2 regions of the Methylibium sp. Pch-M genome follow, and region 2 is predicted to be linked to the other one. Evidence: predicted binding sites of a transcription regulator. Region 2 holds the regulator's gene; the other holds the start of a gene.
The links. Region 2 encodes FliA, which starts transcription of late flagellar genes. Its sites were predicted from a motif close to CTAAAGTTTNNNNNNNNNNNGCCGNTA; they were not measured.
Positions count from the first base shown of each region.

Region 1 (3,407 bases), 1.9 Mb from region 2:
TCGTGATCTGCAGGTCGCCGTCGGCGATCGCGGCCAGGTCCGTGATGGTCGTGCCGTCGAGCGTCAGGTCGGCGCTCGCGCCCTCGGCGTAGGTGATCTTCGAGAGCACCGCCGCGGTGGCGTTGGTCAGGCTGCCGACGGTGATCGCATCACCGGAATTGGCCCCGACCTGGAAGGTCGCCGCGGTGAAGGAGCCGTCGAGCAGCTTTTTGCCGTTGAAGCTGGTCTGCTTGGCCACGCGGTCGATTTCGTCGCGCAGCTGGTTCACTTCGGCCTGCAGCGCCTTGCGGTCGTCGGCGCTGTTGGTGGCGTTGGCCGACTGCACCGCCAGTTCGCGCATCCGCTGCAGCATGTCGCCCAGCTTGCCCAGCGCGCCTTCGGCGGTCTGGGCCAGCGAGATGCCGTCGTTGGCGTTGCGCGCCGCGACGTTCAGGCCGCGCACCTGGGTGTTCATGCGCTCGGCGATCGCCAGGCCGGCGGCATCGTCCTTCGCGCTGTTGACGCGCAGACCCGACGACAGCCGCTGCATCGAGGTGGCCAGCGAGGACTGACTGGTGTTCAGGTTCCGCTGGGCATTCAGCGAGATGACGTTCGTGTTGATGGTCTGGGCCATGGAAATGCTCCTTGAAGAATCGAGGATCTCCGGCCCGAAGCCGGCTTACCTGTTCGGTGTAGCCATTCTTGGTGACCTGCGGGGGTGACGATGGATCGAAAAGAGGCCGACTTCCGGCGCATTTCGGCCCCGGAAAGCAAAAGGCCCCGTCCTGACGGACGGGGCCCGAGGTTCCCGGGGCCGGCGGCCCGGAGGCCGCCGCGGGGAGGCCGATCAGCGCAGCAGCGACAGCACTTGCTGCGGCAGCTGGTTGGCCTGGGCGACCATGGCGGTACCGGCCTGCTGCAGGATCTGCGAGCGCGACAGGTTGGCCGTTTCCGACGCGAAGTCGGCATCCATGATCCGGCCACGCGAGGCCGCGGTGTTCTCCGCCTGGATCTGGATGTTCGCCACCGCGTTCTCGAAGCGGCTCTGGATCGCGCCCAGGGTACCGCGGGCGCTGTTCACCTGGTCCAGCGCGCTGTCGATCTTCTTGATCGACACCCACACATCCGACTCGGTCTCGATGCTCAGCGCGTCGATGCCCACGGCGTCGGTCACTTCGGCCGGCACGTCGCCTTCGTCCAGACCGGTCGTGGTCGTGTCGAAGCCGGTGAACTCCACCGCCAGGGCGGCACCGTCGGCATCCAGGCGCGAGGCCTTGATGTCGAGCTTGTAGGTGCCGTCGTCGTTGGCCACCAGGTAGGCCGACACGCCGGTGTCGCTGGTCTTGCGGTTGATCGCCTCGGCCACCTGGCCCAGACGCTCGAGACCCGAGCTCGCCTCGGCGATCGCACCCACTTCGACCACCAGCTCGTTGGCGCCGCCGTCGTCGATGGTGATCTGCAGGTCGCCGTCGGCGATCTCGTCCAGCGTCGTGATGTCGGTGTCGTCCTTCGCCAGGTCGGCGCTGGAGATTTCGGCGTAGGTGATCTTCGACAGGTTGCTGGCCGCCGCGTTGGTCAGCGCGCCGACCGTGATGTTGTCGCCGGCGCCGGCGCCGACCTGGAAGGCCGCCGCGGTGAAGGAGCCGTCGAGCAGCTTGCGGCCGTTGAAGCTGGTGTTCTTCGCCACGCGGTCGATTTCGTCGCGCAGTTGCGTGACTTCGGCCTGCAGGGCCTTGCGGTCGTCGGCGCTGTTGGTGGCGTTGCCCGACTGGACGGCCAGTTCACGCATGCGTTGCAGCATGTCGCCGACCTTGCCCAGCGCGCCTTCAGCGGTCTGTGCCAGCGAGATGCCGTCGTTGGCGTTGCGCGCCGCGACGTTGAGGCCGCGGACCGACGCGTTCATGCGCTCGGCGATCGCCAGGCCGGCGGCGTCGTCCTTCGCGCTGTTGACGCGCAGGCCGGAAGACAGGCGCTGCATGGACGTCGCCAGCGACGACTGCGAAGTGCCGAGGTTGCGTTGCGCATTGAGCGAAACGATGTTGGTGTTGACTGACATAGCCATGATCTGAATCTCCTGAACGGTTGAAATGACTCTCCGGCAGCGCCGGCATTGCCTCGGTGGCTCGGCCCTGGAGCCTCATCACCGTGAACTAACCCTCGATCTCCGACAGCGGGTTTCGAGGGCCTGCTGCGCCCGGCGTACGTCATCCTCAGATCTCGTGGGAGGGGCGGAATGGTTGTGCCCTCTACGAAACATCGGTCGCCTACTCCGGACCCCGGAACCGATCGCTTGGTCCCGTTGTGGGGGTTATCGGAGCCCGTCCTGGCAACTTGAGGGCTGCGGGTTTCCTGTCAGCCTGGCCGGGAAGAGCACTTTCCTCCTCACCACGGCTGTCATCGGCATCTCCCGCCGCCACTTGAGCGGCCGCAGCGACCCGCCGCCTACTGGGGCGTGTAGGAAGTTGCCTGACACGGGCGGTCGAAGAAGCGAGACCCGAACCACAGAACTGGGCTGATGTTCCTGTGCATCTCCGATCTTCACAATCCATTTCACGCTGAAACGAACACCCGCTGCACCAGCGAAAGACGACCGGCCACCGCACAAGGAGCACCCTGATGAACACCGAACAGATCCTGATCGAGATTCGCGAAGCCAATCTGTCCTACCTGATGCTGGCGCAGAGCCTGATCCGCGCCGACCGCGACCAAGCCCTGTTCCGCCTCGGCATCTCGGAAGAGACGGCCGACCTGATCGGCCTGCTGAGCCCGGCGCAGATGATGAAGATCGCCTCCGGCAACACGCTGCTGTGCCGCATGCGCGTCGACGACGAGATGGTGTGGAGCCTGCTGACCAACCACGGCAAGGGCGCCGCCAACGACAGCGTCAGCCGCCTGCACGCCAACATCCTGATGGCGGGCCGCCATCAAGAGGCGGCCTGACCAACGACACCCGGCGCGGGATACCGAGCCACCCTCTGACGACCACTGCGAGACAGACACCATGCGCAACAAGAGCATCCTCACCGAAGCCAAGCAGATCGAACGTGCCGTGACGCTGATCCAGCTCGGTGCGCGCCTGCAGGTGCTGGAGTCGGAGACCGACCTGTCGTACGAGCGCCTGCTGCGCCTGTACAAGGAAGTGGCGGGCAAGTCGCCGAGCAAGGGCCAGTTGCCCTTCTCCACCGACTGGTTCATGACCTGGCAGCCGAACATCCACGCCAGCCTGTTCCTGAACATCCACGAGTACCTGAACAAGGTCGCGGCGCTCGACGAGATCGACACCGTGATCAAGGCCTACCGCCTCTACCTCGAGCAGACCGAAGCCCAGGGCCTGGAAGCGCTGCTGTCCGTCACCCGCGCCTGGCGCCTGGTGAAGTTCGTGGACAACGGCATGCTGACCATGACCGAGTGCTCGAAGTGCGGTGGGC
Region 1 covers NZ_CP029606.1:2,999,402-3,002,808, reverse strand. Annotated here, with positions in the region: gene C1M51_RS14500 (flagellin) at 1-613, opposite strand, end outside; gene C1M51_RS14495 (flagellin) at 827-2,041, opposite strand; gene flhD (flagellar transcriptional regulator FlhD) at 2,596-2,919, shown strand; gene flhC (flagellar transcriptional regulator FlhC) at 2,981-3,407, shown strand, end outside.
Region 1: C1M51_RS14495 (flagellin) is a predicted target of FliA. The motif match lies at 2,289-2,315, and genes of this name have one in related genera.

Region 2 (3,407 bases):
GCCACGCCGCAGATGACGGAACGCCGCCCCGTGCCGGCCGGCCGCGCCTGAGCTCCCCGATCCCGACGACCCCGCTGCCGCCATGTCCGCCGACCTGCCCCGCCGCGCCTGCCGCCCCGCCACCGACAGCTGGTACAACCAGCTCGACGACCTGCCGACCCACCCCGCACCGGTCGACCAGGCCCAGGGCCTGCGCCGCCTGTTCGTGAGCCGCACGATGCGCTGCATCCCGGTGGTGTCCAACCCGAAGATCGCCTTCGGCGGCGCGCTGCTGGAGCGCCTGTGCAGCGCCTACGCCGAGCAGGGTCTGCGCACCCTGGTGGTCGACGCCGGCGAGAACGCCCGTGCGCCGGCCGAACTGGCCAGCTTCGACCTCGCCGAGGGCGTGGAAGTGCTGAGCCCGCACGTGAGCTACCTCGCCGCCGGCGGCCTGACGCTGCGCTTCGTGGATGCGAGCGGCTCGACCTCCGGCTTCCTCGACGCCATTTCCGAAGCCGCTCCCGACATCGATGTGCTGCTGGTGCATGCCAGCGCCACCGAACTGGCCCGCCTGTTCGCGCGTCGCGTTCAGGAGCTGCAGGCTGCCACCGTGCGCCCCATCGTGCTGTGCGACGAACAGCCCGACAGCGTCACGCACGCCTATGCGGCCATCAAGCTGCTGGCGACGCGTGCCGCCTTGCTGACGCACGACCTCCTGTTCAGCGCCCCGCCCGATTCGCCGCGCGCTGCCAAGGTGGCCGAACGCATGGCGCGCTGCGCCGACGACTTCCTGGGGGCCACGCTGCACGACTGGGTGGCCGTCGACCCGACCGAGGCGCCCACCGACGGCCCGAGCCTGCGGCTGAAGCGCCTGGCGCGTGAACAGCTCGCCTGCGCACTGCCGCACACCGTGAGCGACAGCGTGTTCGGCGCACTGGCCGGCGAGATCGGCGCACGCTCCGCGCTGCCGTCGCTGGGCTCGCGCCTGCCGCGGTCGCGCTGAATCCCCGATCGAAGACCGAACGAACCGCCGAACACCGCCTGGAGCCCGACATGTACACCGCCACCGGTCGCCTCGAAACGAACGCCATGATCAAGCAGTACAGCCCGCTGGTGCGTCGTCTTGCGCACCAGATGATCGCCAAGCTGCCGGCCAACGTGGAGATCGACGACCTGATCCAGGTCGGCCTGATCGGCCTCACCGACGCGATGTCACGCTTCGACAGTGCGCAGGGCGTGCAGTTCGAGACCTTCGCCACCCAGCGCATCCGTGGCGCGATGCTCGACGAGCTGCGCGGCAGCGACTGGATGAGCCGCGGCAACCGCAAGCAGCAGCGCGAGATCGAGATCGCGGTGCACAAGCTGCAGCAGCAGCTCGGCCGCGCGCCGGCGGAGAGCGAGATCGCCAAGCAGATGGGCCTGTCGCTCGCCGACTACCAGGAGCTGCTGGGCAAGGTGCGCGGCACGCAGCTCGTCTATCTGGAGGACATGTCCGGCGACGATGGCGACAACGACTTCCTCGATCGCCACGTGGCCGACGAGAACGAGAACCCGGTGGCCCTGCTGCAGGACCATCGCATGCGCCTCGCGCTGATCGAGGCCATCAAGACCCTGCCCGAGCGCGAGCAGTTCGTGATGGGGATGTACTACGAGCAGGACATGAACCTCAAGGAGATCGCCGCGGTGCTGGGCGTGACCGAATCGCGCGTCTGCCAGCTGCACAGCCAGTCGATCGCGCGGCTGCGCGCCAAGCTGCGCGACCACTGAACCCCAAAGAAGAAACGAGCACGAGACAACCATGCTGAGCCTGTTCAAGAAGACCCCAAGCGCGGCCGCGGCCGCCGACCCGGCCCCCGTCGCGGCGCCAGCTCCCGACCTGCGCCAGGCGGTGCAGAGCATCGCCCAGGCGGCCTCCCGTCTCGGCCGTGACGCGGCCGAGGTGCGCGGCCTGATCGAAGACAGCAACCAGGTCAACCAGCGCCAGGTCCAGGCGCTGCAGACGCTCGGCAGCCAGCTGGGCGAGGTGCAGCGCGCGCAAGGGGGCATCGGCACCACCACCACCGAGAGCCTGAAGGCCGTGGAGCGCGCACGCGCCGCGGTGGAGCAGGTGGGTACCGAGGTGGGCGGCATCGTCGACACGCTGCGCCAGGTGGCGGCAGCGGCCGGACAGATCACGCAGATCGCGCTGCAGACGCGCCTGGTGGCGTTCAACGCCTCGGTCGAGGCCGGCCGGGCCGGCGAGGCCGGACGCGGCTTCGGTGTCGTGGCCGACGCGGTGAAGGACCTGTCGGCCAAGGTCGAGGCCTCGTCGAAGCAGATCATGAGCACCGTGGCCGAGCTCGACCAGCGCGTCGGCGCGCTGGCGCGCGAGATCCAGTTGCGCGAGGGTGAGGCGCCGCAAGGCGCCTTCCACCGGGCGCTGGCCGAGGTGCAGGGCGGGGTCGGCAGCATCAGTGCCGCGGCGGTGCAGAGCCGCACGATCTGCGACGGCCTGAACGAGCAGATGGCCGCGATCGACCGCGAGATGCAGCGCTCCAGCCAGACGCTGGGCAGTGCCACGGCGCGCAGCGAAGCCTTCCTGAAGGTCAGCGAGAACATGATCGAGGTGGTGGCCGACTGCGGCATCGACACCGACGACACGCCCTACATCCGCGGCGTCCAGGAGGCCGCCTCGCAGATCAGCAAGCTGCTGGAGGACGCGCTGCGCACCCACACCATCGCCGTCGCCGACCTGTTCGACGAGAACTACCAGCCCGTGCCCGGCACCAACCCGGCCCAGCACACCACGCGCTTCGTCGCGCTGGCCGACCGGCTGTTCCCGCAGGTGCAGGAGCGCCTGCTGACGCTGAACCAGAAGGTCGTCTACTGCATCGCGGTCGACCGCAACGGCTACGTCGCCACCCACAACCGCCAGTACTGCAACCCGCAACGCAGCAACGACCCGGTGTGGAACACCGCGAACAGCCGCTACCGCCGCATCTTCAACGACCGCACCGGCCTCGCGTCGGCGCGCAACACCCGGCCCTTCCTGCTGCAGACCTACCGGCGCGACATGGGCGGCGGCAACTTCGTGCTGATGAAGGAAGCCGCGGCACCGATCACCGTCAACGGTCGCCACTGGGGCGGCGTGCGGCTGGCCTTCCAGTTCTGAGCCCGACCCGATCGACGCAGGACGGCGCCCCGGGGCGCCGTTTTTCATGGGCGAGCGCCAAGCCCGGACATTCGGCAGGTGCATTGCGGCCGGCAGCGCGAACGCGCACAGAATGCGCCGCATGAAGAAGTCCCCCGCACTGCTGTGCCTGCTTGCGCTGCTGGCCCTGCCCTGGGCCGCTGCGGCCTACACCGAGGCGACTCCGGCCGCCGCACCCAGCCAGTTCATCTTCGCCTGGCCGCTCGGCGAGGCGACCCTGAAGCCGCGCGGCGCGAGC
Region 2 covers NZ_CP029606.1:1,072,657-1,076,063, forward strand. Annotated here, with positions in the region: gene flhF (flagellar biosynthesis protein FlhF) at 1-51, shown strand, start outside; gene C1M51_RS05055 (flagellar biosynthesis protein) at 83-982, shown strand; gene C1M51_RS05060 (RNA polymerase sigma factor FliA) at 1,033-1,746, shown strand; gene C1M51_RS05065 (methyl-accepting chemotaxis protein) at 1,778-3,130, shown strand; gene C1M51_RS05070 (DUF6607 family protein) at 3,252-3,407, shown strand, end outside.